DNA from 3 places in the Paenibacillus sp. ClWae2A genome. Region 1 is predicted to be linked to each of the others. Evidence: riboswitches for the same ligand, from Rfam matches in the RefSeq annotation. Region 1 holds a riboswitch; each other region holds the start of a gene.
What was found. A riboswitch is a leader RNA that binds a small molecule or an ion and turns the genes downstream of it on or off. The one in region 1 is predicted to bind cobalamin.

Region 1 (10,351 bases):
TTCGAGTTCACTGATTTCCGCCCTCCCCAGTTCCATTCCTTTCATCGTTACCAATACCACTTCCACCGTCACGCCGCCTCCTGCATGTTCCAAACAGTGCCGACAGGCGTATGTACATAACTTTTCAAAATAGGGTAAATACCCGGCCTCGGTCATCATATCCGCCACTTGAGTCGCCGTGTTGGCTTCCTCGATCGCTTGCGCCAGTTCATCTCCAGCTCCGGTCTCGCGGGCCACGGACGCAAGAAATCCAAAATCCACCGGCGCACTCTTGGAGTGCACCATCATGACGCCTTGAGCCACTTTGGCAAATTTACCGGGCATCCCGACCAGCGTGATGCGTTTCATGCCCAGTCGTTTACCGTGTTTGATAGCAAAGCCAACAAAGTCCCCCATCTGGATAAAAGCTTCCTCCGGCAGTTCGGGCATCATTTTCATGGCGTATTTCTCACTGCTGCCGCCCGTGGTCAACACTATGTGTTCACAGCCGGAAGCCTGCGCAACCGAGATGGCCTGGACCACACTCGCTCTGTAAGCAGAGGTGGAGAACGGAACGACCACGCCGCGTGTACCTAAAATAGAGATGCCGCCCAGAATGCCCAGACGGGAATTCAGTGTCTTCTTGGCCATCTCTTCGCCTTCCGGCACGCTGATCACAACCCGCACCCCTCTGGCTGTGCCATGTTCGGCGAGCACCTGGGTGACGGCTTCGGTAATCATGCGGCGCGGAACGGGATTAATTGCCGCTTCGCCTACAGGCACGGGCAATCCGGGCTTTGTAACTCGACCTACGCCGATGCCCCCATCCAGCTCCATACCCGGCTCGTCCCGCCAGGACACATGTGCGACGATCTTCGCTCGATGCGTGGCGTCCGGGTCATCCCCGGCATCCTTGATGGTGGCACAGGTCGCTACGCCATCGGTCAATTCCTGCTCGATCAGTTCGAACGAGTGGTCAAAGCCCGCGGGCAACGAAACCACGGCCTGTGCCGGAATAACACCTGTTAACAGGTGCTGCGTCGCTCCCTTGGCAACGGCTGTGGCGCATGCTCCTGTGGTGAAACCGGAACGCATTGGTTTGTCGGGGTCTGGTGTATTGCCGCCTATCATGGGGTTTGAACCTCCCGTCCTTTAATTAGCTAGTTTAAATGAGGTGGCATTACGCTGCGTGTGTGGGTGGTGGCTTTGGGAGCTTGGGTGGCCGCTACGGGTACGGATCGTTCTTATGATCGCTGTTGTCTCCAGATTTCTTTGATTCCCCTTTTCTAAAGGGAGAAATCCGGAGACAAAGGCGACCGCTCCGCTTCTTCAGAATCGATTCCGTCCCCTTCGCTGCTACCTGCTTCTACATCCACCTGGCACAGTGCGCAGTGCCACCTCTTGGGCTAAACAAGGCCCTGAGGGTTTTTTGGGTAACTGATCATTCCATGCCAGTAGGACTTGGCTTGGAATGTAGTTACACGGTTTTGCGACTGTGTACACTTCCGCCTTTGGTGGACCGCTCTGGGGACGGATCTTTGTTATGATCGCTGTTCTCCCCTTCGCTGCTACCTGCGTCTGCATCCACCTGGCACAGTGCGTAATGCCACCTCTTGGGCTACACAGTGCCCTGAGGTTTATTTTGGGTAACTGATCATTCCATGCCAGAATGTAGTTACTTGGTTTTGTGACTGTTTAGCATTCGATTGAATCGTCTACATTTTAACGAACCAAGGAGACGCTATTGGGGCCAAATTTCACAAACAATAAATGTAACGAATCGTAGTAACGTTATTGCATTAAAAAGATGCGTTTTCACTACTTTTTGGCGGTTTCCACCGGAATAGCTTTACTCAGGTTCTTTAAAATATGAAATGGATGATAATCCGCAATATAAGGCCTGTGGGATTCGTTAAAGTTAATTAGCTCTTTCCAATAACCTGCGGGCGTTTACTTATTACAACTACGCCTTAACAGCCATCAGGGAGATGGCGTTCAGGGCAGCTACGACGATGGTGCTACCACCTTTACGGCCAATATTGGTGATAAACGGGATGTCGAGTTTGCGCAGTTCGTCTTTGGACTCGGCTGCAGATACAAATCCGACCGGCATACCGATGATCAGGCCCGGTTTGGCTTCGCCTTCTTTGACCAGACGGATCAGTTCCAGCAATGCTGTTGGTGCGTTACCAATGGCGTAGATGCCGCCTTCGTATAATTGATTTGCTTTACGCGTCGAGATGATTGCTCGAGTGGTGTTCAAACGTTTCGCTTCCTCCATCACATCGGGATCGGAAATATGTACATGCACATCTCCGCCAAAACCGCGAATGCGATCTTTGCTCACGCCAGCCTGAATCATCTGTACGTCAGCGATGACGGATTGGCCGGCGCGAAGTGCGGCAATCCCTGCTTGGATGGCATCCGGGTGGAATACCATACTGCGGCCCAGTTCGAAGTCAGCCGAGGCGTGAATGACACGCTGTACCACTGGATATTGCTCAGCCGTGAACGGATGCTCGCCCAGTTCCTCCGTGATCATCTCAAAGCTTTTGCCCTCAATTTCCTGAGGTTGTACAGTCAACGGTTTAAATTCCGTTTTGAAATCCATGTGCATTTCACTCCTTCAAATGGTGTTGTCATTCAAAAATTCATTATTCAAATTAAGACTATTAGGGTGTTTTACTGCACCAATACACGCTTCAGCTCATCCAGTACACCTTCAAAATGATCAAACACTGTTCCAAATTCAGCCTCGGGGCGTGAAATCAACACGACATGAATGCCCAGTTCGAGTGCAGATTGGATTTTCTCATCCACCGCTCCGGTCTTGCCGCTCTCCTTGGTAACCATAACAGTCGTCGCATAGTGCTTATACAAGGCTTCATTCATTTCACGGGAAAAGGGTCCCTGCATCGCAATAATATTGCGCTGTTCCACACCAAGCTCATCGCATTTCTCCATATTATCGAGACGTGGAAGCATGCGGGCAACGAGGCGAATGTCCGGATCACCGAGCAGGTGCTTGGTGAAAATCTGTAACGTTTTACTACCTGTTGTCAGCATGACCGAGCCCTTGAGTTCTTTGGCCTTGAGTGCCGCTTCATCGTAGGAAGACACGACATGCAGCAACGCATGATCATCGTACGCCAGACCCGTGCGCTCATAACGAATATATGGAATGCCCGCCTGTTTGGCTGCTTCCATCGCATTGGCATGTGCTTCTTCGGCAAACGGATGACTTGCATCCACGATGGCGCGGCTACCTTTTTCACGCACCAGTTCCACCATCGCTTCCACGGTCAAACGGCCTGTCCGAACAGGTAATCCAGCCTCTGTCAGGCTATTCGCCGCACTGTCGGTTACAACAGAAGTCAGCACATCTGCACCTTGCTGCTGGATCTGTAGAGCCAGTTCCCTTGCATCACTCGTACCACACAACATGAAGATCATGGACGATTCACCTGCTCCGAAGTTGCTGCAACCTGTGCCTGATCGGGAGAAGCATCTCTTTGTGCCGTTTCTGCCTCGTTGTTAGGGTTATTCCGATTTCCTTCGTGCTCGTGATGTGTATGATGCAACTCTTCATCGTGATCATGATGATAATCGAGTGACGCTTGACGATCGACGGCAGTAGGAGTGTGATCATGATCGTGGTCATGCTTATGCGCGTGATCCTCGTGTGTATGTACGTGCTGATGGTCATGCTCATCATGATGATGCGAGTGATCATGATCCGAATGATCGTGATTGTGCGCATGGCTGTGTTCATGATGGTGGTCGTGGTCGTGGTCGTGGTCGTGGTCGTGATCGTGATCGTGATGATGGTGATCATGGTCATGGTCGTGATCGTGGTCATGCCCATGGTCGTGATCATGATGGTGATGGTGGTGTTTGGCTGCTTCCAGCCTGAATTGGCAGTTGTCACAGTTGGCTGTTACACGTCCATATAACCCCTCATGGGCCCGCTCCAGTACCAGTTCAACCAGCTTCGGGTGGAAGCCAAAATATCCACCAACCTCAACCTGAATGTCTGGATGCGCCGCTGCAAATTCCGCAGTCATTTCATCAATGCGCTTGATCAGTACACCTGTGAACAGGAAATACGGCATGATGATGATTTTCTTTGCACCCAACAACAGACAGCGCTCTAATCCATCCGGGAATGAGGGCTGAGTCACACCGATAAAGCTGCTTTCCGTCCACTTGTAGGGCAGTTTCTCCCATAACATCCGGGTCATTTTGAAAAAGTCACTGTTGGCATCCGGGTCACTGCTTCCCCGTCCAAGCACCAGTACTGCGGTCTCTTCATCCGTCACCGGAACTGGTGGAGCCGCTACCGCTGTACCGCCTTGGGATGCGACAAGTACAGGTTGTGCTTCTTGCAGACGGGTCTGCATGATCTGAACAACTTTCTCATGAACACCGATGGGACGACCATATACGAATTCCACCTGCGGATAACGTGCCTTGGCACGGTCAATGGCGTTAGGAATATCAATCTTGGCATGACCGGCAGCAAACAGAATGATCGGCACCAACACGACACGTGTTGCTCCTCGATCCACACAAGCGGTAACACCTTCAGCAATACTTGGTCTCGTTAACTCCAGAAAGCAGGTCTCCACCAACGTATTCTCCGGTGCCTTCGCTGCTACCTCATTTGCAAACTCCTTCAGTTCCCGGTTCCCCTCGGGATCACGACTCCCGTGTCCCACCAACAATATTGCATCCATCTTTTGTTATTCCTCCCCCGTCTGACTCGCAGATCAGACTTTTCATATTCATTCGCCAATCCAGTTCATCCGGCAAAAACTACGCCAAACCAATCATTCAATCCATGCGATACATTACTCGTAAAAATCAATCCATCTATGTCAGCTGAAATCCAGCGCATATTGCAAAATATTAGATCCCTGACAAGCTACACCATCACGTCTCCCCGAAGGAGGCGATTCAATTAAGGACTTAATCAGAACTTAAACAGGAATTAGTACGGATTTAGTCACCGCATATCGGGTTTACTTCCACCGTGACCGGTGCATCCACATGGCGGAAGCCCTGAATTACACCAACTCGTTTGAAGAATTTGTGGAATCGCTCATTCGGATGACCTTTTTCCTTGTAATCGGCTACAATGCGTTCCACAATGCCACCAATCTGGTCACCCGGAATTCCCTCCGCTACGGGCTGGGCAGGGTGAGCATTGCGGCCGAATTTCTTGCCACCGAGGAACAGGTCATATGCACCTTTGCGATACACGATGCCGATATCCTCCAGCACTGCCCCGTAACATGCCATACCGCAGCCATTCAGCGCCACACTTGTTTCTTTGGGTGCACCCAGACCGCCAATCACGGCCTGTAAATGGTTAGCCATCGGGACAGCATCGTCCTTCTCCATGTTACAGAAGTCACAGGCCTTCACCTTGATGACATCTCCAATCGGTACAACGATAAAATTGGCTGCGCGCAGCTCTTCTACCAGCGAGTCCGGTTCAAATGTCGGCACTCTCAGAATAATCTGGTGCTCCGGCGTGTACTCCAGTTCGCCATCTTCACTTGCACACTGCGCCAGCAGCGCCATCTGGGTGGCGGTGAATTTTTTGTTGCCCACGCCGGGCGACACGCCGACTTCGAACAGCGGCGCCTTGCGCCCAGGCTCGGGCGCAGTGCGTACCGCTGTTGCGGTCGCAGCCTGCGATGCACTTGCCGTATGGCTCGGCGCTGCTGCATCCAGCCAGCGGCTCGCCGATTCGCCCGCGAACGCGCCGCCTGCCGCGAGCCGTGTCAGCGCCTCGGCAGCGAGCTCAGCTGCGCCAGCGCGTGGCGCTTCGGCGACTCGCCCCGTAGCGGCCTCTGCCGCAACGGGCACAGGTCGCTCGCCGGCAAGCACGGCGGTGCCAGCGCTGCTCGCCAGGCTTGCCGCAGGCATAGCGGCAGCAGCCCCTGCACCAGCGGGCGGCTGCCCTTGCGGGGCCGTGCCCGCTCCGGCGCTGGCGCCGCGCAGGGCTGGCTCCGCCTGTGGCTGCGCGGCCGATGCAACGCTGGCCGCGCTCTGGCCCGCTGCCTCGCCGGAGGCGGCAGCGCGGGCGTCCCTTGCGCCGAGCGACCATGGCTCGGCTTCCGTGCGCAGTCGCTCATGAGGTCTGAGCGACTGTTCCGCGGTGTTCAGCGTGTATTTTCGCTGATACCCGCGAGGGGTGACCATGAGTCCTTCGTACATCATGGTCGAAGAATTGCCGATAATCACAGTCGTCAGCATGCCGATATCATGATTCAGCATATCCTCCAGTGTGGTCATGACAACGTCCTGACGCTCACGATATGCACTTTTTACCAGACCTACCGGGGTCTGTGGGTCACGATAACGCAGGATCATTTCCTGTGTCTCCACGATCTGGCGTGTGCGTCGTCCACTGCGTGGATTGTACAGGGCAATGACAAAATCAGCGGACGCTGCGGCTTCGACCCTGCGAATAATGGTCTCCCACGGCGTGAGGTGATCACTAAGGCTGATCGTACATGCATCATGCATGACGGGAGCACCAAGCAGTGATGCACAAGACTGAATGGCCGACACGCCCGGAATAACTTCGACGGCAACACCCGTATCCGGCTTCCAGCCTTGCTCCATCAGCACCTCGTACACCAGACCCGCCATACCATATACGCCTGCGTCACCGCTGGAAATTACGGCAACAATTTTGCCCATCTCCGCCTGTCTGACCGCTTCTTGTGCACGGCTTACTTCCTCCGTCATGCCTGTGCGCACAATCGCTTGCCCGTTCAACAGAGGGCGAATCAGATCCACATAGGTGTTGTATCCGATAATAACCTCGCTCTCCTGAAGTGCTTCGAGTGCCCGCTTCGTGATATGTTCCATGGCTCCCGGACCAAACCCGATAATCAGCAACTTGCCTTGATCTTGCATTGCTTCTCCTCCTCCATCACACTTGTCGAACTGATCCAAACATTGAAGAAGGGCGGCTATGCCGACCTTCTCCCGAACTGTACTGCATGTTCAACTCGTCAGCTCTGTTTACTCAGACTACCGAACCAGACCCTCTCATCAACCACCTGTTATGATCAAACCAATTTATCCTCTACCTGCAATTTCCCGACATATGGTTGGTTATCGCAAGGATGTACATTTATCAAAAAAAAACAAAAAAATCCCATCCTTGTAACGGATGGGATACGCATGTACGTACACTCAAGAACACAGTCCAGATTCCCAGAGGGTAATCCTGTGACTATGTGGCCCAAGGGGGGGCCAGCCAGGCGAACCGCTTGTTCGCCCATTTCCTGATTCTTCGTACACCACTCCTTTCCGCGAAGGGTTCGGTGACACATGCAAGGTAGGTCTCCTGGCTTTGGATCATCAGCTTCCTTTTCTGTCTTCCCCGGCTTGCCGAGTGACTTGAATCAAAAAGGGCTTCACCATTACAGTGGCGGGACCGCTCGGGACTTTCACCCGATTCCCTGTTACCTCTTGCTGCACGCAAGAGCACCTTGCTTGTTTTCATTCAATATTGTTCTCATAATAACACCGCTCAGGAAATAATGTCCATGCTTATGATACTTGTCCGTTCTTCTATTTTCAGACAAAACAGAAAAAAGTCCTGATCCAAAAAACGGATCAGAACCAGAAGTAACATACACATATACGATTCGTTTTCAACCATCCACTAACCTAATAATTGAATACGTTCATTCATAGTCATTGCTATCTAGGATTGCAAGCCACTAATCTTGGCCGCACGCCCTGCCGCAAAGTAACGTCCCAGCTCAACGATGAGTGCTCCCATCTTCTCTTCCTCCGGAATGACCAGTGCCTCAATGCCTTCTTCACGCATGGAGTTTGCTGTAACTTTACCTACAGACGCAGGGATTACACCTTGTCTGAAGGCTGCAAGCATCGGCTCAAGCTTGTCCTGCGATGCCGCATATTGTGCCAGGAATCGGACCTGCGGTCCACTTGTGAACGCAACAGCATCTACCTCGAACTTTAGAATTTCATTCAATAGCTGTTCCAGTTCTGCCTCTTCCGGCGGTACATGGCGGTAAGGAAGCACTTGTGTGACGATTGCGCCTTGTTCTTCCAACCATGCGACAAGTTTGGGAGCTGTCTCCCCATGAAGCTGCAACATAACCTTTTTTCCTGCGAGATCATGTGGGGCAAATTCACGAATAAGCCCGTCCGTACTGCCATCATCGTCCCGTACTAGCGGCGTTAACTTGCGCTTTTTCAGTGCATTCACTGTCTTGTAACCTCTCGCCGCAATCGAGGATTCCGACAGTGCATCCAGCAACTGTCCCGCCACTTCCATATCCTCGGCCATTTCAAATATCGCGTCCAATCCCATACCCGTTGTTAACACCGCCCAGTCTGGCGGGTCTGAGATCCAGGATACCAGCCCATCCCTGATACTCCGATCATCCAGAAATACCGTTCCCTGTGCCGGTCGCACAAGCGGAATACCGCCCATTTTTTCAACCAGTATGGACATTTCTTTCGATTTTCGTGGTCCTGTCAATGCTACACGTACACCTGCCAAATGTTGAGCCATTCATGTTCCCCCCGTTAGTCCAGCCGAATGTTCATCAGTCTGACTACAGTATACAGGGTACTTCTGCCAAGGGAAACTGTGCTTACCCTCTTTTTGCCCGTTTCATCTATAAGGATTTTTGATGGAATGTATCAGGAAGGCTGGAGTTCTCCACCATGAGAATCCTGCCTTTTTTTCTCTCCGTTCTTCTCCGAATCAGAGGATTCTTGTCCCTGTTCATGCTTCTCTTTCTTGGACTGCTCTCCCGATCTCTGTTGGGTAGATTCTTTTTTATCCTTTTTGCGAGGACGAAGGAAAAGAAACAGCACCATAGGGAACAGTACTTCAAAAACAATGGCGATCCATGTCCATTCCCGGGTAAAACGATAAAGCTGAATGGCGTTTTTGAAAAACCAGAATGCACAAACAAAGCCTAACAGTGCCACCGGACCTGTCATGACCTTTCCCGAAACCTTCGGAATCATTCGCTTCAGTCCCCAACAGACAAAGTACAGATCAAATGCAATTTTGGTAATCATGGCAGGCAAGGTTGCCGCTGCTAACGCCAGATCAAACCGATCCAGAAAATCACTAATTTGCAGCTGCCTTGCAAGTTCATACGAAGGGTATACGAGTCTGGAGGCAATGGGCACACCAATCGACGTGATGGTTTCCACCATAATCAGCATCATCAGCAATCCCGAGATAATGATGCCCCATAACACAGGCTTGAAGCGAAAATCACTGCCCTTAACGACAAAAGGTAAGGCGATCATCTCGCCATAAAAAGAAAATATGTACCAACTCCCTTTGCCTACACCTGCCATATCGAGATGAAAATAGGGCATCAGATTATCCATATTCACCTGCTGAATCAGCATAAAAGGCAAAATTACAGAATTCAACAGGAACAGGGTAACATATAGTTCTGACATTCCGATCAACGAACCAAGCCCACCTCTGACGATAAATACCGCCATAATCATGAGTGACAATACCACAATGGATATCGGCGTTGTCTCTAGCAAGGTTATACTTACATAATCACCAATTAATCGGATATCTCTAGCGAATATGAAGAAAAAAAACAAAATGTACATTACGCCTGCGAGCCTTCCCATAAAGGGGAACCGCTCAGCAAGCGCCTCAAATAGATCCTGATTCGGAAATCTCCGCTGAATTCGGCTTACCATCCACATGGATATAATCATCACGAGAACAACTGGCACATACGAGAGATAAGCGTGCTGTTCCGCGTAATAAATGGCCTGTGCATGGGGTTGGATCAACGTGCCCGTAATACTGAGCAGCAGCACGAGTAGTACAATCTGTCGAGAAGTCACACTTTGATTCATACAGTACCTCCTTCCCATCATTCAAAGTTTACTCCGTACCATCCTTAGTCCGTATCTATGGTAACGGTAAGAATCGCTGGATGACGTGGCTGATCCATACGGAAATATAAAAGGTTTTGCTCAGATGGGTTACATAGAACCAAATGCCTGTCCCCAATGCAATCAGCCCATAGGATAACCAGCGATTAATAACTGCCGCCTGCTTTAGATGTCTAAAGTCCATCGCGATGACCATGATGACCATCCCCAAATAGGTGAACAACAGTGGTTTAATCATGTACGATATCCTCCTCCATGACACCGATCGGTTTATTGACTACCCCTACATTTTCAATGATGACGTGGGGGATAACATTCACCTCAACATCAGGATAGATATCATCCCATCGATCCTTCATTTTGTCCCACTCTTTTGGCAAGTGTTGATGGATCGACCGACCAATCCCGAGAATATCGGCATGATATT
Region 2 (10,351 bases), on a different contig from region 1:
GTTTGTCGGGCATGTCTGGTATGGAGGTGCTTCGCCGGATTCGTGAATGGTCACAGGTACCGATTATTGTGCTGACAGCGAAGGATCAGGAGGGAGACAAAATTGCCGCGTTGGATGCTGGTGCAGATGATTATGTGACCAAACCATTCGGAATGGGTGAGTTGGTCGCCCGTATTCGAGTGGCGCTGCGTCATGTAGCCAAAACAACGGATGAGCCAATACTGCGCTTTGGATCACTCACGATTGATCTGGCCCAAAGGCAGGTCGAACTGGAGGGGACTTTGGTCAAATTAACTCCAACGGAATATGAGATGCTGAAGGTGCTTGCCTCCAATGCAGGAAAAATCATCACTCAGCGCCAGCTTTTGCAGCAAGTATGGGGAGGGCATCATCATGAGTCCGACAGCCATTATCTTCGGGTATATGTAGGACATCTGCGCAAAAAATTAAATGAAGATCCAACGAATCCGCGATATATTCAGACGGAGCCTGGCATTGGTTATCGCTTTTTGCTCCCTGCCGAATAACGTTTAAGAGAGCGGGACATTTCTTAACCATGATGTGATGCACCATTCAGCGGGTGAGCGCTATGGAAAGAACAAAACACCGTCCCCTTTAGCTGCAAAGGAAACGGTGCTTTTATATTATGACGTGTATTTTGGCAACCAGTCGCCGTGAGCCTCAATCAACTCATCACACATCGCTACGATGTCATCGATAGACAGCTCCGCAGCCGTATGTGGATCAAGCATGGCGGCATGATAGATATGTTCTTTTTTGCCAGTGATTGCCGCTTCAATTGTCAGCAGTTGCGTGTTGATGTTTGTCCGGTTCAAAGCCGCGAGTTGTGGAGGCAGATCCCCAATATACGTAGGGCTGATCCCTGATCCATCCACTAAACAAGGTACCTCGACACATGCTTCACGCGGCAGGTTCGTAATCAGTCCGTTGTTCATGACGTTGCCGCCAATCTTGTACGGGTTATTCGTCTCCATCGCTTCGATAATATGCGATGCGTATTCACGGCTGCGGGTATGTTCAATATTTTCGCTGGCAAACAGCTTGGTACGCATTTCTTTCCAGCCCTCAATCTGGTTCACACAGCGGCGTGGATACTCATCGAGTGGAATGTTGAAGCGTTCAATCAGCTCCGGGTAATTCCGCTTGATGAAGTAAGGGTGGTACTCGGCATTGTGTTCGGAGGATTCCGTTACATAATAGCCAAAACGCTGCATCAACTCATAACGAACCATGTCGTCATGCTGTTCTTTCTGTTTTTCCTTCGCCAGACGTTTAATCTCGGGGTATAGATCCTGCCCGTCTTTGGTAACTTCGAGCAGCCACGCCATGTGATTGATCCCTGCAATCTTAGCCACGACACCTGTCTGATCGATCCCCAGTGCATCAAACAGATGTGGTACACATACCTGCACACTATGACACAAACCTACGGTGTTGATCCCACCATGTACATTCATGACGTTGGTAAGCACGGCCATCGGGTTGGTGTAGTTCAGGAACCATGCATCCGGACATACTTCCTGCATATCTCGGGCAAAATCCAGCATAACCGGAATCGTCCGCAGATTACGGAAAATTCCGCCGATACCGAGTGTATCTGCAATCGTTTGACGCAGTCCGTATTTCTTCGGAATCTCAAAGTCCGTAATGGTACATGGATCATATCCACCGACCTGGATAGCGTTGATGACATATTTGGCCCCGCGCAGCGCTTCTTTGCGGTCATGATATACGTTCACGACGCAACGACTTCCGAGTGAACGGGCCAGACTGGTCAGCAAACGCTCTGAATCGCTCAAACGTTCAGCATCGATATCAAACAATGCCAGCTCAAAATCCTGCAGTGCTTCGGTCATCATGACATCACCCAATACATTTTTAACAAAGACGGTGCTTCCTGCACCGAGAAACGTAATTTTGTTCATCTTAAGTTCAGCCTCCCTGAAAAATGTTGTACCCCAACTATAGGCCGATTCGGCACATATAACTATGGCTCAACCCCTTTCAAACATGGTATAATCCCATTTTTGTTGCCGCTTTCAACTAATAATTATGTACTTTAGCTGTTATAATTTAATTAGATATACAGATGGTGAACCGCGGAAGGAAATAAGGAGGGTGGGCGAAAAAGTGAGTCGCATTGAGATGAATGTGGTTCCCGCAGGCTGGACACAGATGGAGCTGATTTTGTTGTTTTTTGGGTGGGAGGCATGTGAGCCTGCGCATTATTGGGGACCGGGTGTACGTGATTCTTACATTGTGCACTACATCCATGAAGGACGGGGCACCGTGTACATGGGCGATCAGGAATACAAGCTTAGCGAGGGACAGGGTTTTGTCATTCTCCCGGACACACTTATTCATTATGAGGCAGATCCGCAGGAGCCATGGACGTATTCGTGGTTTGGTTTTAAAGGCGTACAAGCCAAAGCATTCATGCAACGTGCCCAATTGAGCCCGGAGCGCCCGATATATGATGCCCAGGATACGAATACGATGGAACAGTTGTATACAGAGATGGTCCAGGCTTCCACGCGTCCGGGAGGCGATGTGATGAATCAGAGTCTCTTGTACCGCTTGATGGCAGAATTAATCTCTTCTTCGCCTGTGGAGGAAGAAATAGGGCAGCTCCTTTCGAACAAAGAGACGTACATCCGGCAGGCGGTGCAGTTCATGGAGAACAGGTACAGCCAGCGAACCTCCATTCTGGATATTGCCCAAGCTGTGGGGCTGGATCGCACGTATCTATCGGGATTGTTCAAAGAGCGATATGGCATGTCGCTACAGTCCTTTTTCCTGGAGTACCGTATGAATCGTGCTGCCGAACTTCTTCAGAATCCAGGACTGTCGGTCAGTGAAGTGGCGCACTCTGTTGGCTATACGGATCCATTATTATTTTCCAAGATGTTTAAGCGTGTGACGGGTGTGTCTCCAAAGGGTTCGAGAAATCGAGATTAGACGCACCTAGTGCTTCAAATTTAAAAGAAAAGTTTTGATCATTAAACGTTGTCCCGCTATACTGATACAGAAGTGTAATTGAATATGTGGAACTTGGTGCTTTGCCCGTCAGGGTAGAAGCTTAATAGGGAAGTCCGGTGTAATACCGGCGCGGTCCCGCCACTGTAACAGAGGAGTCAGGTAGCGATAATCCACTGGTTTAAGCCGGGAAGGAGCTGCAAGTGACGATGATTCTGGAGCCAGGAGACCTGCCAGGTTTAACAAACACAGTAGTACCCTACGGGAGATAGGAAGGTGTTTAGAGAGCATGATTTTTTCTGAAAATCTGTTTATTTAAGGCGTCCTCATCCAGTAACACGGAGAGGGACGCTTTTTTTGTTATGGACGAAGAACATCATGACACATACATAAAGTTTTGGGGAAGGACGTTAGAGCACTTGAGCAGATATATCGTTAAACGATTAATACAACTGGTAGTCGTATTGTTCGGCATCACGTTCCTGACGTTCCTGCTAACCTACCTGTCACCGGGAGATCCAGCCAGACTTATGCTTATGTCTACAGGGGTAACACCATCGGATGAGCTAGTCAGGCAGGTGAGGTCGGAGCTTGGATTGGATGAGCCCTTTCTCTACCGATACGGGACATGGCTGGGACAGGTGGTGACTGGGGACTTCGGTACATCATATAAATACAATCGTCCAGTACTGGACGTGCTGATGGCACGGCTCCCTGCAACGCTTTGGCTAACAGGAAGCGCCATGCTTCTGGTTATACTGGTTTCTTTTCCATTAGGGATGTTGTCGGCTGTCTATCGTAACAAATGGCTTGATCACGTCATTCGTCTGTTCTCTTTTGCCGGATTATCGATGCCCAGCTTCTGGTTGGGTATGTTGCTCATGTTGGTCTTCGGTGTACAGCTGAAGCTGCTGCCGGTAATGGGCAATTCCGGATGGTACAGCCTGATTCTGCCTGCATGTACACTCGCGATTCCACTTGTTGCCCAGTACAGCAGACAGATTCGTGCGGTCCTGCTTGAGGAGACAAGCCAGAACTATGTGATCGGAGCAAGATCCAGAGGTGTGAAGGAGTCGATCATTATTTTGCGTCATATTCTCCCCAATGCCCTGCTGCCGATCGTTACTCTTATGGGCATGACGACAGGTGCTTTGTTAGGTGGTGCAGCGATTGTGGAAAGTTTATTTGTGTGGCCGGGTGTTGGACAGATGGCTGTAGATGCAATTTTCACAAGGGATTATCCTCTGATTCAGGGGTATGTCATCTGGATGGCGATCATATATGTCATGCTGAATCTGCTGGTTGATGTATGGACACATCTTCGTGATCCCCGAATCCGACTGGATGTGGATGTATAGATGAGAGCCTTCAGACTTGTATTACTGCAAAATCGCTGGTTCACATTCCTGCTGTCTCTGACCGTCTTCTGGATTATTCTTGCCATGGTTGCACCGCTGCTTGCACCACACGATCCACTTGCAACGAACTTTGCCAAAGTGCTGCAGCCATCCAGCGCCGAATATCCTCTTGGAACCGATCAGCTGGGCCGCTGTGTATTATCTCGTCTTCTATATGGTGCACGAACCTCGCTGCTGCTCACCTTTATGATGATTGGCATTGTGTTCATACTAGGTGTAGCGATTGGGGTCATCGCCGGTTTCGCTCGGGGTGTGACAGATATGGTGCTCATGCGCCTATCTGATACATTGATGGCCTTTCCGGGCCTTATTTTTGCCATCGCTGTGGTAGGCATGCTTGGGCCGGGACTGTTCAATACGGTGCTGGCACTGTCGGTTGTCTGGTGGGCGAAGTATGCACGGATGGCCAGAAGCCTGGTGATTTCCCTTCAGCAAAAAGAATATGTCGCTGCCGCTGCTTTCAGCGGAGCAAGCAAGATACAGATCATCGGCAGGACCATCCTGCCCAATATGTTGTCCCCGCTAATCGTCATGGCAATGATGGATGTGGGTGGTATGATGCTGTCCATCTCGGGGTTATCCTTTCTCGGGCTTGGCGCGCAGCCACCGAATCCCGAGTGGGGGGCCATGTTAAATGAAGGCAGAAGATATCTGCAGACTGCGCCGTGGTTGTTGATATATCCGGGCCTGGCGATATTTAGTACCGTCATTATTTTTAATTTACTGGGAGACAGCCTGCGAGATGTGCTTGATCCCAAGAAAAATACAGCTTATCTGGAGGAATCAGAATGAAGAGGAATTTTCAAAAACCAATCCTGTTTACCATCGTATCCATGTTGGTTGTGTTCTTGCTTGCAGCTTGTGGCAACGCGAATAATCCATCAACCTCGTCTGATGCAACGGAGAAGTCAGCGGCGACGGATAGTGGCACGACAAGTGCACCAACGCATCTGAATGTAGCCCTATTCTGGCTTGGCAGCAATCTGGACCCGGCAGAAGAATGGAACGGTTGGACGCTTACACGTGCAGCGATTGGTGAGACGCTCATTCAGTTTGATGAGAATATGAAGTTAGTCCCTAAAATTGCAGATACATGGGAACGTGTGGATGACACGACTTGGCATTTTCATATTCGGGAGGGTGTAACCTTCCATAACGGAAACAAAGTAACCGCAGAAGCGGTGAAAAAATCAATCGAACGCTCCATTGAACTAAATGAGAGAGGACAAGCAACTGTGCCAGTTGCGTCGATGACTGCTGAAGGACAAGATCTGACGATCAAGACGACAGAGCCTTACGCGTCCTTGCTTGGCAATATTGCCGAGCCGCTGTTTATCATCGTGGATACTAGTGCTGATACATCCAAATTCAAGAGCGAGCCTATTGCTACTGGACCATTTATGGTGACAGGTTATACGCCGGATCAAGAAATTCAGGTGAAAAAGTATGACGGGTATTGGGGCGGTGCGGCAGATGTTGACACATTGACGTTGAAATACATCAAAGATGACAGCACACGTGCCCTTGCCCTGCAGTCCGGAGAGATTGATGTAGCCAGTAACGTGGGACGCAGTAGTCTGTCATTATTCCAGGATAAGAGTCAATATACCATTGATGAGATTCCAAGCCTGCGTACCCAGTTCGTATGGTTCAATACAACCAAACCACTACTGAGTGATCCGGAGGTTCGCCGGGCGATCTCTTATGGTATTGACCGGGAGATGTACGCAAATACGCTGGTGGGGGGTCAGGCAGCCAAAGGACCATTCACCTCAGCTCTGCCTTTCGGCTATGACAAGATCAAAGGATATGATTACGAACCGGAGAAAGCCCAACAGTTGCTAGATGGGGCTGGTTTCAAGGATACAGATGGCGATGGCATCCGTGAAAAAGATGGCAAGAAGCTGTCGCTACAGCTGATTCTCAACTCCGCTTATGAGTCCGATTCGATTGTGGCTGCTGCAATGCAGTCCCAGCTTAAAGAGATTGGCGTTCAGGTAGAGATGACCTCCTATGAGGATCTAACCGATCATCAGAAGAGCGGAAATTACGATCTCGCTTTAACAAGTATTAATACAGGCATTACGGGTGACCCGCAGTATATTCTGGATTTCTACTTCATGACCGGTGCGGAATGGAATGTGGGCGGATATAGCAATCCGAAGCTGGATGAGGTCATTACTCGCCTTCACTCCGAATTTGATGTGGAGAAAAGGTATGCCCTTGCAGCAGAAGCCCAGCAGATCATTTTGGATGATGCAGCCTATATGTTTTTGACCTATACCCCGATTAATATTGTGAGTAAAAGCAACGTGCAAGGCGCGACGATGTATCCTATCGATTTCTACCTGCTGGATCGTAATATTAAGGTCGGGCAGTAATGATGCCCTTGCTTAGTGTCAATCATCTGTCCGTAACCTACAAAGGTGATTCTCAGGCGCTGCGGGACTTGTCCTTCTCTATGAATAAGGGGGAGATTATCGGGATTGTAGGTGAAAGCGGCAGCGGAAAGTCAACTCTGATTCGGGCTTTACTTGGCCTGTTACCCGAAGGTGGTCGATACACCGAGGGGGAGATTTCTTTTCAGGAAAAAGTGCTATTACGTGAGTCGCGGTTGGATTGGGCTGGAGTGCGTGGGAAGCGAATTGCTATGGTGTTTCAGGACAGTGGTTCGTATCTTAATCCGATTCGCAGCATCGGTAGTCAGTATATTGAAGCAATTCGTACTCATTTCACCGTGTCAAGAAAATCAGCTCAAGCCATGGCTGTGAATATGCTCTCGGACATGGGACTGGATGATCCCGAACGAATTATGCGTGCCTATCCCTCGCAGCTCAGTGGGGGGATGAAACAACGAACGGCGATTGCTATGGCGGTTACGATGGAACCAGAGCTTCTGCTCGCGGATGAGCCGACGAGTTCGCTGGATGTGACGATACAGAATGAAGTGATGAACCGATTGAGTGAGCTTCGTTCCCGTCAAGGGACGGGCATGATCATCGTAACGCATAATATTGCCGTTGCAGCTCATATGGCGGACCGAATTGGTGTGATGCAGGATGGTTCATTGGTTGAGATTGGAGATACTTTCCGCGTCATATCCGAGCCTCAGCATGAATACACTCGCAAACTGCTGAGTGCTGTACCTGAATTGGAGGGAAATGTTCATGGCTCATGAGGAGTTACCGATTCTGGAACTGAGAAATTTGAGCAAAACCTACGAGTTAAAGGGACACAGGGCAGTTGATGCATTGAAAGCTGTTCATTTGGATTTGTATCCAGGGGAGTGTCTGGGAATTGTCGGGGAAAGTGGTAGCGGGAAGAGCACACTGGCTAGATGTGTAACCCATTTGGAACGAGCGACTTCAGGACAGATTCGATATCGTGAGCAGGATATTACCCGATTGAATGGGAAGGCGTTACGCCAGCAACGAAAACAAATTCAGATGGTTTTCCAGGAGCCTTCGGCTATCTTTAATCCGCGAATGAAGATTGGGGCTTTTATTCGGGCGCCACTCATCAATTATAAGATAATGAAAGGTCAGCAAGCGGAGCAGGAAGTGCTCAGGCTGTTGGAGACGGTAGGATTGTCTGCCGCTACGGCGGATAAATATCCGCATGAATTGAGCGGGGGAGAGCAGCAGAGAGCAGTCATTGCCCGTGCGATTGGAGTAGAGCCAGACATCATCCTGTTCGATGAAGCCACCTCAGCACTGGATGTTTCCATTCAGCAGCAGATCCTGAATCTGTTGGTGGAGTTGAGAAAGGAAACAGGTATCTCATCTATTTTCATATCGCATGATCTTGCAGTGGTGCAGCAGGTCAGTGATCGAATTGCTGTGATGTACCAGGGTGAGGTGGTTGAGGTTGTGGAGAGTTGGCAGCTGACCAGTTCAGCGAATCACCCCTACACCCGGAGCCTGATGGCCTCGGTGTTGTCCGTGAGGGAAATGAAGCATAGGATGCGCGTACAGAATCTGGAAGAGGAACAAGAACGAGAAAAGGAACAAAAGCAGGTGGAGGTTTTTCAGGCAAGTTTGTCAGGATAACTCGATGTACGGTTCGGTGAAGTTGGTTATACCTAGGGAATGATGTAAGAAGGGTTACCCAGGAAGTCTGTAGATGACTTATAGGGTCCCCCTTTTTTTGTACGAAAGGTATTGTAAAAAGTTAGTTGCGACGTGACACTGAAATAGCTTGTGAGTACTTCATCGTATTTCGTTCAGAGCACCTATGTCATTCAGTTCACCAAAGTTTTGTGAAGACTGCATAGTACTTTGTCTGGCACTTAATAGTTATTTCATCAACATATATATATTGCTTCATTGGGTACTCATCGCCAAACGGATAGTCAGTCTATTTTGGAGAGATATTCCGCAGATAGACTTCTTTTGTGCAAATGTAGTTGTCTACAATCGCTTAGCCAGTCGTATTGACATGAGCGATTCAGAACTAGTGTGGAACCTGGGATTGGAAATCGTTCCGGCTGGACTGATCAGCATGGTAAAAGATAATATCGCCATCCTTCAGCGGCCAGACTTTGCCTTGGCTGTCTGTTGGGGTTTTGTTGAAACCTTCCATCTGCCATTGATTCATCAGGGGCGCATGAATGTACTGCAGATGGGGTGCCTCTGTATTTCCATTCCGCAGGCTCTCCATGTTGAAGTTAACCACGATATAACCGTTCTTTAGAAAAATCTTCGATTTCTCATCCAGCTGATTCTGTCGAGCGAGGGGTTCAAGATCGGTACCTTTTGGTACGGCATATACATCGGCTGGCAAGCTGTACTCTCCGTACCAGCGTTGGATTGCTGCATTGGCCCGGTCCACGTTGACTCCGGAAGGAATGTCCGTTTTGGGTCCAATGAGCGTCCGAATCGGAGCAGACAGGATCATCCAGTCATAACGACCTACCCATGTTTTTTGATGGGAAGTCTGATCGACCAGGCGAACCATGTGTTCCGCTAATGTACGCTGGTTGCGTTCTTCCGCTGACAGTTCATAAGTATACTGATAACGCGCTGTATCGCCTAACTCTGTGCCGGGTACATTTCGAAGACGTGAGTTCAGGACAACAAATCGTTTCTCCAGATCCTGTGCCGATCCGACACGGATCAGGCGTTCCTGGCCTCGATGGTAGTACAGATCCACTTCTTGCCGGGAGGACCCGTCTTTGCTTACAAAAGAAAAAGTAGGTGTTATTCGAATACCATCCTGCTTGCCAAACATATTGCCCTTGGTCTTCAGATCGAACTTGAAATGGTACCCCGTCTTCACAGTTGCGTTAGCGAATCCCTGCACCGGATGGCTTCCTGGTCGAATGGGTAATACAAATGGAGCCAGGTTACCTCTCGGATCACCATCAATGCTATTCATCCCAGCCCAGTAGCTGTAGCCGGTTGGTTCGGGACTGCCCAGTCGCTTGCGAAATACATTCTCCCAGTTGTAATCGGAAATATCCGTGACGTGAAAATCATATAACCTTCCGATCACATCTACCGGTACGGTATCTGCTGCAACATGATGTGCCAAATTGGTATTGGCATCCTGTTGCTCGGTAAAGTTTGCAGGTGCATTCTCTGCAATGTTGCGGAATGCAATGTGATACTTACCTTCATCTACCCATACAGGGAGATAAAATGTGGTATCCAGTTGATTGACCGGAATATCGACCCATGTCTTGGAAGGGATAAACTGACTCCGGTCTGCATTGTAAACATCAAACGGAAATTGCACCTGTTTGATTCGAAAATATTTGGCATAGTCCCGATTCCCATAACCGGGATAACTTGCTGCGTCCAAGTGCTGTCCTGATGTAGGGATTCGCACAATGAACGGACGTTCCAGAATGAGTGCAGCGCTGGTCGGGTCCGGTACGGTTTTCTGATTATGCGGCTGATCATCCGATACCCAGGCGTAGTTGACGACAGGGGTGT
Region 3 (10,351 bases), on a different contig from region 1:
CCATTTTTGAAATCACCAAACAGATTAACATGCTGTCACTCAACGCCTCCATTGAAGCAGCACGTGCCGGAGAACATGGCCGCGGATTCGCTGTTGTTGCTGGAGAAGTTCGCAAACTTGCCGAGCAATCCAAGACAGCCACCGAAGAAATTTCGGATTATCTGGGTACCATTCGTGAAGACGCTGAACGCTCGGTTGACGCCATGAACCGTGTAACCCAGGAGATTGGTTCAGGTACAACTGTTGTTCAACAAGCAGGCTCAGCCTTCCAGCAGCTGAATGAATTGATCCAAAACGTGAATCTGACCATTCAGACTGTCTCTGCGTCTACACAACAAGTATCTGCTGGTGCTGAAGAAGTGAGTGCATCCGTTGAAGAAACAGCACAGATTACGACCAAATCCCGTGAAAGTATGCTACAGATTGCTTCAACAGCAGATCTTCAGCTTAGCGAGATGGATTCACATTCGAATACAGTTCGTCACCTGCATGAACAAGCTGTAGAGCTACAATCCGCCATGAAAAATTTCAAAATAAACTAACAGGTTAACCATTAACCTATCATCACCTGTTTTAAACCTCATTTAATCATAGGATATACAATACCCCCATGTCGCTAACATTCCGTTTCTATAGAACGGTTTGTCGGACATGGGGGTATTGTTGTTTCACTCGGGTGCCTGAACACCCATAATCTCGTACACACGCTTCATATCCAATGCCGAACGCAATGATTCCGCTACCCGATCGAACTCCATTTCCTTACGTTCATGTACACTATATGTCTCCTGAAGTGGAGCCAGTCCCTTTCCTGCACGCAAGGCATTCAGCCACGAACGTCGGAATTGATCACTTTCAAACAAACCATGCAGGTAAGTTCCCCACACACTGCCATCTACTGAGCCCCAGCCTTCTTGGAAAGGTTGACCACCTGGATGTGAGATTTCAAACAACGCGGTTACACATTCAGGCTCGTGACACTCCGTAACGCCCATATGAATCTCATATCCATTAACAGGTAATGAAGCATCTGTTACATCTTGCCCACCATACAGACGAATCGGGTGATTAGGCTGCACCCGTCCGGAAGCTCTGACGGTCTGCTTTTCCTGAAGAAACGTTGTCGATAGCGGGAGCCAGCCAAGCCCTTTCGCTTCCTGAATCTGATTCGCCTCCACAGCAAACGGGTCCTTCAGATGACGTCCCAGCATCTGGTATCCGCCACATATCCCTACGAGCTGAACATGATCACGCTCAGTCTGGCTCGCAATCGCCTGCTCCAGCCCAGACTCACGCAGAAATGCCAGATCACCTATGGTGTCCTTCGTACCCGGTAGAAGAATGGCATCCGGACTGCCCAATTCCTCTGGCGAGGTCACGTAACGCACATTCACATCCGGTTCACGGGAAAGTGCATCAAAGTCTGTAAAGTTGGAAATTCGCGGATATCGAATCACCACCAGATCCAGCTCGGTTTTGCCGGTTTTCCCATGACGCATGGAGTCCAGCACCACTGAATCCTCTGCTTCAATCTGAATATCTCTTATGTAAGGCAATACACCTAATACTGGAATGCCTGTCCGTTCTTCGAGCCAGTCGAGTCCCGGTTGCAACAGGGACAGATCACCGCGGAACTTGTTGATAATGAACCCTTTGACACGCGACGCCTCATGGGGTTCAAGCAACTCCAGCGTACCTACAATGGAAGCAAACACCCCGCCCCGATCAATATCGGAGATCAGAATCACCGGTGCATCGGCCCAGCCTGCCAGATTCATGTTGACGATATCCCGATCCTTCAGATTGATCTCGGCCGGACTGCCCGCTCCTTCCATCAGCACAATATCATAGGTATCCCGTAGCCGGTTCAACGCATCCATAACCGTCTGCTTTGCTTCAGGCAGGAAATGCTGACGGTAGTCTGATGCACTCATCTGGGCAAAAGGTACACCGTGAACCACGATCTGCGAATGCATGTCCCGCACCGGTTTGATCAGGATCGGGTTCATGTCGGTTGTCGCCTCAATACCGCAGGCTTCAGCTTGTGCCCCCTGAGCCCGACCAATCTCCTTGCCATCTTCCGTCACATAGGAATTCAGTGCCATGTTCTGTGATTTAAACGGGGCTGGCTTGAAGCCATCCTGCTTAAAAATCCGGCACAATGCCGTTGTGATGACACTTTTGCCTACATCGGAAGCCGTTCCTTGCAGCATCAGTACCGCCGCTGGTTGTGATGGTCTATCTTCCACGCTCTTTCCCCCTGTCTCCGTGTTATATCCAGATCCCCATGCTCCCAACCTCATGCGTAACACTTTCCATACTGCTTCATACTTCAAAAGTTAAAGCCAGAACAGTCCTTGAAGCACGCTCAGCACGGTCAACAAAGCCGCCTCCAGCAGCTCATTCATGGCACCATACGTATCCCCGGTTAAACCACCGAGCCGTTCACTGATCCGGGCAGCCACGAATCGGCCGATATAATAACACGCCACAGGCAGTACAATAACCGCCGTCACCGGGTATAGCCACCATGGCAGTGTTCCCAGACCACTCACCATCGCATCTGCAATCCCCATATCCGGCTTGAAAAGCCACACCGCGGCAAACGTAACTGCCCCTGCGACCAAGGTCAGGCCCACGGCTGAGCTGCGTGCACGCTGGACCTCCCTCCGCTCACCTAGACCTTTGAACAATACGGCAAGTCCATCATCTCCGCGCGCATTCGGCCAGGCCGACATTGCATACACCATGAACCAACGGCTCCAGATCATGGGCAGGATCAGCAGCGCACCGTACACCCAGTGGCCCCCGGCAATAAAATCGGCGATCAGCGCAGCCTTCATCATCAGAAGCAAAACGCAAGCGATCACTCCCATGGCTCCTACACGGCTGTCCTTCATAATCTCCAGCATCCGTTCACGGGTACGATAACTGAGCAAGCCATCCGCCGTATCCATCCATCCGTCAAGATGAAGCCCTCCGGTGAGCCATACCCATAACGTCAAGGTCATGACGGCAGCCGGAAAGGCGGGAAGCACTGCACCGCTTAAGGCTCCCGCGAGCCAGACACACAGACCAATCGCTGCACCGACCAGCGGATAAAAGACTACACTTTCCCGCAGCAGCCGCGGGACAAAATCGATTTGCATTTTGACAGGGAAACGGGACAAAAATTGAAAAGCGGCTGCCGCAGCATGTTTACGCTGAGGAGCAGGCGTGCCATCCTTCATAAGCGGTACTCCTTGCTTTTTAGTTCAATCGCAATGCCTACGGTCACCAGAAACACTTCACCGCATATCGCCGCAATGCGCTGATTCAGTACACCAGCCAAGTCCCGATATTTCCTGCCAAGGGCATATTCCGGTACGATCCCGTCCCCCACTTCATTCGTAACCAGAACTAGCAAACCGGGATAGGTTCGAATCGCTTCAACCAACGCGTCCAAATGTCCCTGTAACACCTGCTTCTCGTCATGCTCATGCGCTAACAAAACATTCGTCAGCCACAGTGTCAGGCAATCCACCAGAATGGTGGGTGCAGAAGTCCCTGTATGTCCTTCACCCATGCGGCTTATCAAAGCAGGCAGATGTATCGGCTCTTCCATCGTGTGCCACAGATACCCTGATGCCTCGCGCTGATGCTGATGCATGGTGATACGCTCACGCATTTCATCATCGTACGCCTGAGCTGTCGCCACATACCAAGCCTCCGAGGAACGCTGCATGCATAGACGCTCAGCAAAGGAGCTTTTGCCACTACGTGCCCCGCCCGTCACAAGTACGCTCATCGGGAACCCTCTCTTTGCCCGGATGAATCACCCGACGGAGCAGAGTCCAAAGCAGGGCTTGTCCCGTCCGAGACACCCGCGCTTGCAAAGGTCGCCATCTCGTTCAGAATGAGACATGCTGCGTCAATCAGATGAAGACTAAGCACGCCGCCTGTGCCTTCACCCAGACGCATGTCCAGATCCAGCATCGATTTCAGGTCCAGTTCACGCAGCAGTGCTCCATGTCCATTTTCGTGTGACGTATGAGAAGCGATCATATAGGCTGTGCTCAGAGGTGCAAGTTGTCTCGCAACCAGCGCTGCCGCGGTAGAGATGAACCCGTCTACAACGACCGGGCAACGATGAGCAGCAGCTGCGAGGATAACCCCCGTGAGTCCGGCAATCTCCAGCCCCCCCACCTTGCACAGAACATCCAATGCATCTTCCGGGTTCGGTGCGTTTACGCTAAGCGCCCGGCTGACTACAGCAGCCTTGCGCTGCAAGCCTGCATCATCAATGCCGGTTCCTCGCCCCACGGCGGCAGCTGGTGCAACTCCGGTTAACGCGCTCATCACCGCAGCACTTGCGGTGGTGTTGCCAATTCCCATCTCCCCGGTGACAAACAGCTGTGTTCCCTTCGCCACCTCTGCCGATACAACTTCGGCTCCAGCAAGGATAGCCCGAACTGCCTCATCCCGGGTCATCGCTGCACCTCGGGCCATGTTGGCCGTACCTTTGCGAATTTTACGGGAAAGCAGGTCCGGATGTTCAAGATCGGCATTCACCCCGATATCCACACAGATCACATCAGCTCCGGCGTGACGGGCAAGTACATTCACCGCAGCGCCTCCAGCGAGGAAATTCAGGACCATCTGCGGGGTCACTTCAGCAGGAAAAGCACTGATGCCTTCTTCCACTACGCCGTGATCTGCGGCCATGACAATGACCGCCCTGTGATCAAAACGCGGACGTGCACTGCCCGTCATGCCTGCCAGGCGGATCACCAGGTCTTCCAATTTGCCCAGACTCCCCGGCGGCTTCGTCAACGAATCCACGTACGTAGAGGTTTCTGCCGCCACTTCCTGGTCAGGAGCAGTAATCTTTTTCGTTAATTGCTCCAACACCTGTTCATTATTCATACAACCAGCACTTCCTTCATCAAAATATGGGTTGCCCCGCTTCATTTAATCGATGTCCCGCCGCAGCAACAGTTGAGGTATGGCATGGTCGGGATGAGAGACAATCGCGGGTTTGACGCGAAATATATCCTGGATATTCTCATCGTTGATCAACGTATGAGGCGTGCCCTTTCCAACCGCCATGCCCTCACGCAGCGCCAGAATGTGATCGCAAAATAACGCGGCCAGATTCAAATCATGCAACACAGCCACAATCGTAATGTTATTTCTCTGTCGCCATGCCGATAACAATTCCATGAATTGCAATTGATATTTAATATCCAGAAACGTGGTTGGCTCGTCCAGCAACAACAACCGCGGCTCCTGAGCCATAACTTTGGCTAGTGCGACCCGTTGCCGTTGCCCGCCGCTGAGTGCATCCAGCGGTCTGTCCGCCAGCTCTGTCAATCCCAGGTCTTCGAGCACCCTGTCCACTACAAGTGCCCCATCGCCCACTTCCCGTCCCAACCAGTTCTGGTATGGATATCGCCCCATCTCCACCACGTCTCGCACAGGATAGGAGATGGCTGGCAAGCCGTCCTGCTGCAATACAGCGATCATGCGCGACAGTTCCTTACGGCTATAAGAGCCGATATCTCGACCATCAATACGGATCTGACCTTCGCTTAACTGTTCCGTTCCGGCAATAAGCTGGATCAGGGTGGACTTGCCGCTGCCGTTTGGTCCAACAACTCCCCACCAGTCACCTTCGCCAACATGCCAGTCTACATTGCGCAGTGCCTGATGATTGCCATATAACTTCCCTGCTCCCTTAATGGAGATAAGTGAAGTCGAGTTGGAACTGGTACTGGAATTCATGGCATCATCCCCTTCTGCAACTTTTTGTTTCGGTGCAGCAGGTAAGCAAAGAACGGCGCACCAACAAAGGCGGTGACAACACCGAGCGGAATTTCAGTTGGCGCCAGCAACGACCTTGCGATGGTATCGGCCCACACCATGAAGATTGCTCCACCAATGGCAGACAAAGGTACCAGCAGTCGGTAATCCGGCCCCACCAGCAGCCGCAACATATGCGGGATCACCAATCCAACGAATCCGATGACACCCGATACCGAGACAGCCCCTGCGGTCAGCAGTGTGCCAACTGCCAGCACGGACAGCTTAAGCCTGTCCACTCCGATCCCGATATGTGCCGCTTGACGTTCTCCCAGCGCAAGCACATTCAACGAGCGTGCGCGGCTCCAGAGAAAGACCAGCCCTAACAGAAAATACGGGAAAAGGATGGCCGTATACGACCACCCGCGTAATGCCAGACTTCCCATCGTCCAGTATATAATTTCATTAATCGTCTGTTTCGACATGGTCGACAGGAAGGAAACCACTGCGCCCAGGAAACTTTGCATGACCACACCAGCCAGAATGAGGCTGTGTGTTGGTATTTTACGCCCTTCACGAGCCAGTGCCATAACAAACCATAATGTGATTACACCCGTCAAAAACGCCACCAGTGGCAACGTCCAGATCCCGATCAGTGCATACTGCAATCCGAAGAAAATCAGGAAAGCAGCCCCCACTGACGCACCGGATGATACGCCCAAGGTGAACGGGTCTGCCAGCGGGTTCCGAAGAACCCCCTGAAATCCCGCACCGGCAATCGCCAACGATGCGCCCACGAGCACAGCAAGCAGTACACGTGGGAATCTGACTTTCCAGATAATCTGTTCTGCTGCCTTATTCCAATCCGGTGTAATCCAGTCGCCCACCCAGGGAATTTTGTGAATCAGGATACCTGCAATATCCCGGATCGGCAACGCTACTGAACCAATGCCCGTGCAGATGAGCACGGTGAGCACTAGTAGCACCATGCCCGTCGTTCCGAACAGGATCAGCTTTTTACTCATTGGAACAAGTCAGGGTAGATCGCTTTGGCTACTTCTTTCAACCCTTGAGTTACCCGTGGACCCGGACGGCTCAGCAGGTTGGCATCCAGGCCAATAACCGCGTCATTTTTTACAGCCGTAATTTGATCCCAGCCGCTACGAGCCTTGATGATCTGATCCAGTGTTTTGGAATTCTCATCAATTACATCATTAGCATACAAAATCACATCCGGGTTGGAGGCGATCACATTTTCTTCATTGATCTGGTACCAGCCTTCTTTGTCCGAAGCAATATTGGTTCCTCCGGCTACGGTGATCAGTTCGTCCATGAACTCACCTTTACCTACCGACCAACCTGGGGAGAATTCAACGTATACTTTTTTCTTCTCTTCCGGTTTAACTGCCTTCACCGCTTCGGTTACATCCGTCACGTCCTGTTTCATCTGAGTGATGATTTCTTGTGCTTTTTCTTGATGATCGGTGATTTTACCGAAGGTTTCGATATTATTCATCACATCGTCGATGGATTTAGGGTCCGTTTTGAAAATGGTAATACCCAGTTCGCGCAGTTTCTTCACTGCATCTTCGCTCATGGAGATACCTGTGAATACAATATCGGCTTCAGCGGCAATGATGGACTCTTCATTGGGCTTGGTGATACCGCCCATTTTAGCTTTGGTTGTTGCTGCTTCCGGATAATCGTCATAGTCGGATACACCAACGATCTGATCGTCCAATCCAAGGGCAAACAGGGATTCTGTCTCAGCCGGAGACACGGATACGATTTTGGCAGGTGCCTTTTCAAAGGTGAATGATTCACCCGTTGCATCCGTAACTGTCAGTGGATATTGTGTTTTGAGGTCCGTCTGCACCTGGCCTTGGGACTGCTCCTGTGCCGGTTGCTGTGAAGTGCCCTCGTTCGTTGTTGCATTGCCACATCCGGCCAAAGCCAGTGCAAGTGCCGCTGCACTTAGCAGGGACGCTACGCTTTTCCAATTCTTGAAATTCATTCTGTTATTCTCCCCTTCTCTATCTGTACTATTTTCTTGCATCGTGCTCGAACTCTTACTGCCCATGCCTTGGTGTTCCTGTACAAGGTTTGAACTGCAACATTTACACGTTAACGGAGAGTGCAGAACCGATCTGAAGAAACGAAGTGTTCGCCTTTATCACCGGATTTTCCCTTTCAAAAAAGGGCATCAAAAAATCTGGGGATAACAGCGATCGGAAGATGGTACTGCAATCGTAGTGACCTCGTGTAAAATTGGTCTCGTTCATCTTACATGAACAATAAAAAATCCCCAATCCTTGGACAAGGATCAGGGATGACGTCTCGCATATGGCGATCTGTACATGTTCAACCAAGGGTTGTCCATGCGCATAGAATAGCCCGAAACGCTGTCCTTTCCTCGAAGGAACACCGGTTTGTACGTCCAGGGCAGGTAACCTGACTTACAGGAATCATCCTGTTTTACAGTGGCGGGACCGTGCCGGATTTGCACCGGCTTCCCCATTTCACCCATGTGTGTTTCATGACTCGTACTAAATTTGCCATGAAAAGACAGCCTTCACACGCGGGACCCTTGGTCGCTGATATGGTAAACCATTGCCGTGTAATTTCTGCATGCTGCATACTCGTTCAGGCTTCACAACCTGAAGCGTACCTGTATCCATGCTGAAGTCACACTTCTGTTGTGATTATAGGGTATATTGTACATCCTTACAACCCGATCGGTGGAAAAGTCACTCTGCTGCCAAACCATTGATTCCCCTGTTGTTCAAGCTGAACCTGAATCGCCTGTCCCGGTACGACATGAGTATCCCAGAACCCAAGCCCGGCAATCAGACGGGACAAGGCATACCGGATGACACCACCATGCGTAACCACAACTATGGTTGGCACTTGCCCCTCATCAACGTACATTGAAAGACGACCCTCCAACAACATCTCTTGGAGAAAGGAATCCAACCGTCCGGTAAACTCCTGCCACGATTCCCCCCCGGGCGGAGTGACCTCCTGCGGCGCATCAATCCAGTTTCGGTACACAGGGTTATCCTTGAGCTGATCATACGTCAGCCCTTCCCAATGTCCAAAATCATTCTCGCGCAGACGCGAGTCGAACTTCACCTGTCCGCTGGCATCTGGAAGAATCTGTTCCAGCGTCTGCCGACAACGAAGCAGATCACTGCAATATACCTCGTTCCACAAAACACCGCTCAATTGTTCATGAAGCGGAGCCAGTTCTTCTTTGGCATTTGGCAGCAGACCGATGTCGGTATGCCCCAGATATTTTTTTTCCACATTCCACAACGTTGTCCCATGACGGACCCACAGAATGTTTCGTTTCAGCGGCCCAGGCTGATTCGTATGTACTTCATTGCCTGCATTTCCTTCATTTCCTGCATTTATGACCATAACAGCGTCCCTCCTGCCAGCCACACACCCAGCGTTATGAACACGCATAGTACCACAAAAGCCCCTGCCGACCAGAACATCAGGCGTGACGTTTGCACAATATCCTCGGCTCCCATTGGCCGTGTGGCCTCGCCCATGTAGGCACGAAATGAAGCAACGCCGTGATACACGTTATGTCCGCCAAGCCGGATGCCCAGTGCTCCAGCCACCGCTGATTCGGGAAAACCGCTATTCGGACTTGGATGTAATCTTGCATCCCGTGCGACCATGCGTGCTGCTCCATTGGCGTCCAGCTTCATGACCCAGGCACCCACAATTAACAGAATCGCGGTCAGCCGGGCAGGTATCCAGTTCGCCACATCATCCAGACGGGCTGAGGCCCAACCAAGATGCAGATACTTGTCATTTTTATATCCGACCATGGAATCCAACGTGTTGATGGCGCGATAAGCCATGGCAAGCGGAGCGCCTCCAATGAGCGCATAGAATAACGGCGATACAATGGCATCCACGATATTTTCGGCAACCGTCTCTACCGTTCCCCGCACAACCTCGGGTTCATCCAGATGCGCCGTATCACGTCCAACAATCATGCCCAGTGAACGTCTGGCCGCCGGCCAATCCTGCTGCTTCAGATGACGATACACTTCCATGCCTGCATCCTTTAGCCCTTTTGAAGCAATGGTCGTTGCAATGAGCACCACTTCAGCTACTGCTGCAATGACAGGATGAATCAACCAAAGCACATATACGAGTCCCCAGGTGATGGCAAAAGAACCCCCCGCAATCACAATCGGGAACAACAGCCCTGCTCTCTTCAGACCCGAATCTGTACGCACACGCGAGCGAATGACACGCTCCAACGCCGAGATGCCTTTGCCCATGCCAATCACCGGGTGGGGAATCCAGCGTGGATCTCCGATACATCGGTCCAACAGGTACGCCAGTATAATAATCCAGGCTCCTGCCATGCCTGTCCAGAACGGCCAGTTCCATAGATGTTCCAGCTCAAAAGTCATTTGTGCCTGATCCCCTCTTTCCATAACAGTCCTGCCCGAAGGCTCTCTGTCACCGTGTCGTATACCAATCTGCCAATCGCCGCCCCGACCGTAGTCGCTGTCCCGGCATAAGTGATTATCGGATGAGGTTC

Region 2: it holds a riboswitch for cobalamin, as region 1 does, so the genes downstream of both, nikB (nickel ABC transporter permease) here and cobJ (precorrin-3B C(17)-methyltransferase) in region 1, are expected to answer to the same signal.
Region 3: it holds a riboswitch for cobalamin, as region 1 does, so the genes downstream of both, QVE09_RS20000 (ABC transporter substrate-binding protein) here and cobJ (precorrin-3B C(17)-methyltransferase) in region 1, are expected to answer to the same signal.

The regions. Positions count from the first base shown of each region.
Region 1 covers NZ_JAULSQ010000004.1:130,647-140,997, reverse strand. The annotation lists gene QVE09_RS15360 (cobalt-precorrin-5B (C(1))-methyltransferase) at 1-1,110, opposite strand, end outside; gene cbiE (precorrin-6y C5,15-methyltransferase (decarboxylating) subunit CbiE) at 1-11, opposite strand, end outside; gene QVE09_RS15355 (precorrin-8X methylmutase) at 1,943-2,590, opposite strand; gene cobK (precorrin-6A reductase) at 2,662-3,432, opposite strand; partial or broken gene QVE09_RS15345 (sirohydrochlorin chelatase) at 3,663-4,715, opposite strand; gene cobJ (precorrin-3B C(17)-methyltransferase) at 4,981-6,912, opposite strand; cobalamin riboswitch at 7,322-7,511, opposite strand; gene QVE09_RS15335 (uroporphyrinogen-III synthase) at 7,712-8,551, opposite strand; gene QVE09_RS15330 (GerAB/ArcD/ProY family transporter) at 8,683-9,885, opposite strand; gene QVE09_RS15325 (hypothetical protein) at 9,941-10,162, opposite strand; gene QVE09_RS15320 (Ger(x)C family spore germination protein) at 10,155-10,351, opposite strand, start outside.
Region 2 covers NZ_JAULSQ010000012.1:29,834-40,184, reverse strand. The annotation lists gene QVE09_RS25245 (response regulator) at 1-527, shown strand, start outside; gene melA (alpha-glucosidase/alpha-galactosidase) at 645-1,946, opposite strand; gene QVE09_RS25235 (AraC family ligand binding domain-containing protein) at 2,152-2,979, shown strand; cobalamin riboswitch at 3,057-3,249, shown strand; gene nikB (nickel ABC transporter permease) at 3,417-4,355, shown strand; gene nikC (nickel transporter permease) at 4,356-5,207, shown strand; gene QVE09_RS25220 (ABC transporter substrate-binding protein) at 5,204-6,796, shown strand; gene QVE09_RS25215 (ABC transporter ATP-binding protein) at 6,796-7,593, shown strand; gene QVE09_RS25210 (ATP-binding cassette domain-containing protein) at 7,583-8,464, shown strand; gene QVE09_RS25205 (DUF5704 domain-containing protein) at 8,868-10,351, opposite strand, start outside.
Region 3 covers NZ_JAULSQ010000007.1:47,639-57,989, forward strand. The annotation lists gene QVE09_RS19965 (methyl-accepting chemotaxis protein) at 1-542, shown strand, start outside; gene QVE09_RS19970 (cobyric acid synthase) at 669-2,213, opposite strand; gene cobS (adenosylcobinamide-GDP ribazoletransferase) at 2,340-3,230, opposite strand; gene cobU (bifunctional adenosylcobinamide kinase/adenosylcobinamide-phosphate guanylyltransferase) at 3,227-3,787, opposite strand; gene cobT (nicotinate-nucleotide--dimethylbenzimidazole phosphoribosyltransferase) at 3,784-4,905, opposite strand; gene QVE09_RS19990 (ABC transporter ATP-binding protein) at 4,951-5,763, opposite strand; gene QVE09_RS19995 (FecCD family ABC transporter permease) at 5,760-6,806, opposite strand; gene QVE09_RS20000 (ABC transporter substrate-binding protein) at 6,803-7,795, opposite strand; cobalamin riboswitch at 8,206-8,336, opposite strand; gene QVE09_RS20005 (histidine phosphatase family protein) at 8,506-9,201, opposite strand; gene cbiB (adenosylcobinamide-phosphate synthase CbiB) at 9,192-10,172, opposite strand; gene QVE09_RS20015 (adenosylcobinamide amidohydrolase) at 10,217-10,351, opposite strand, start outside.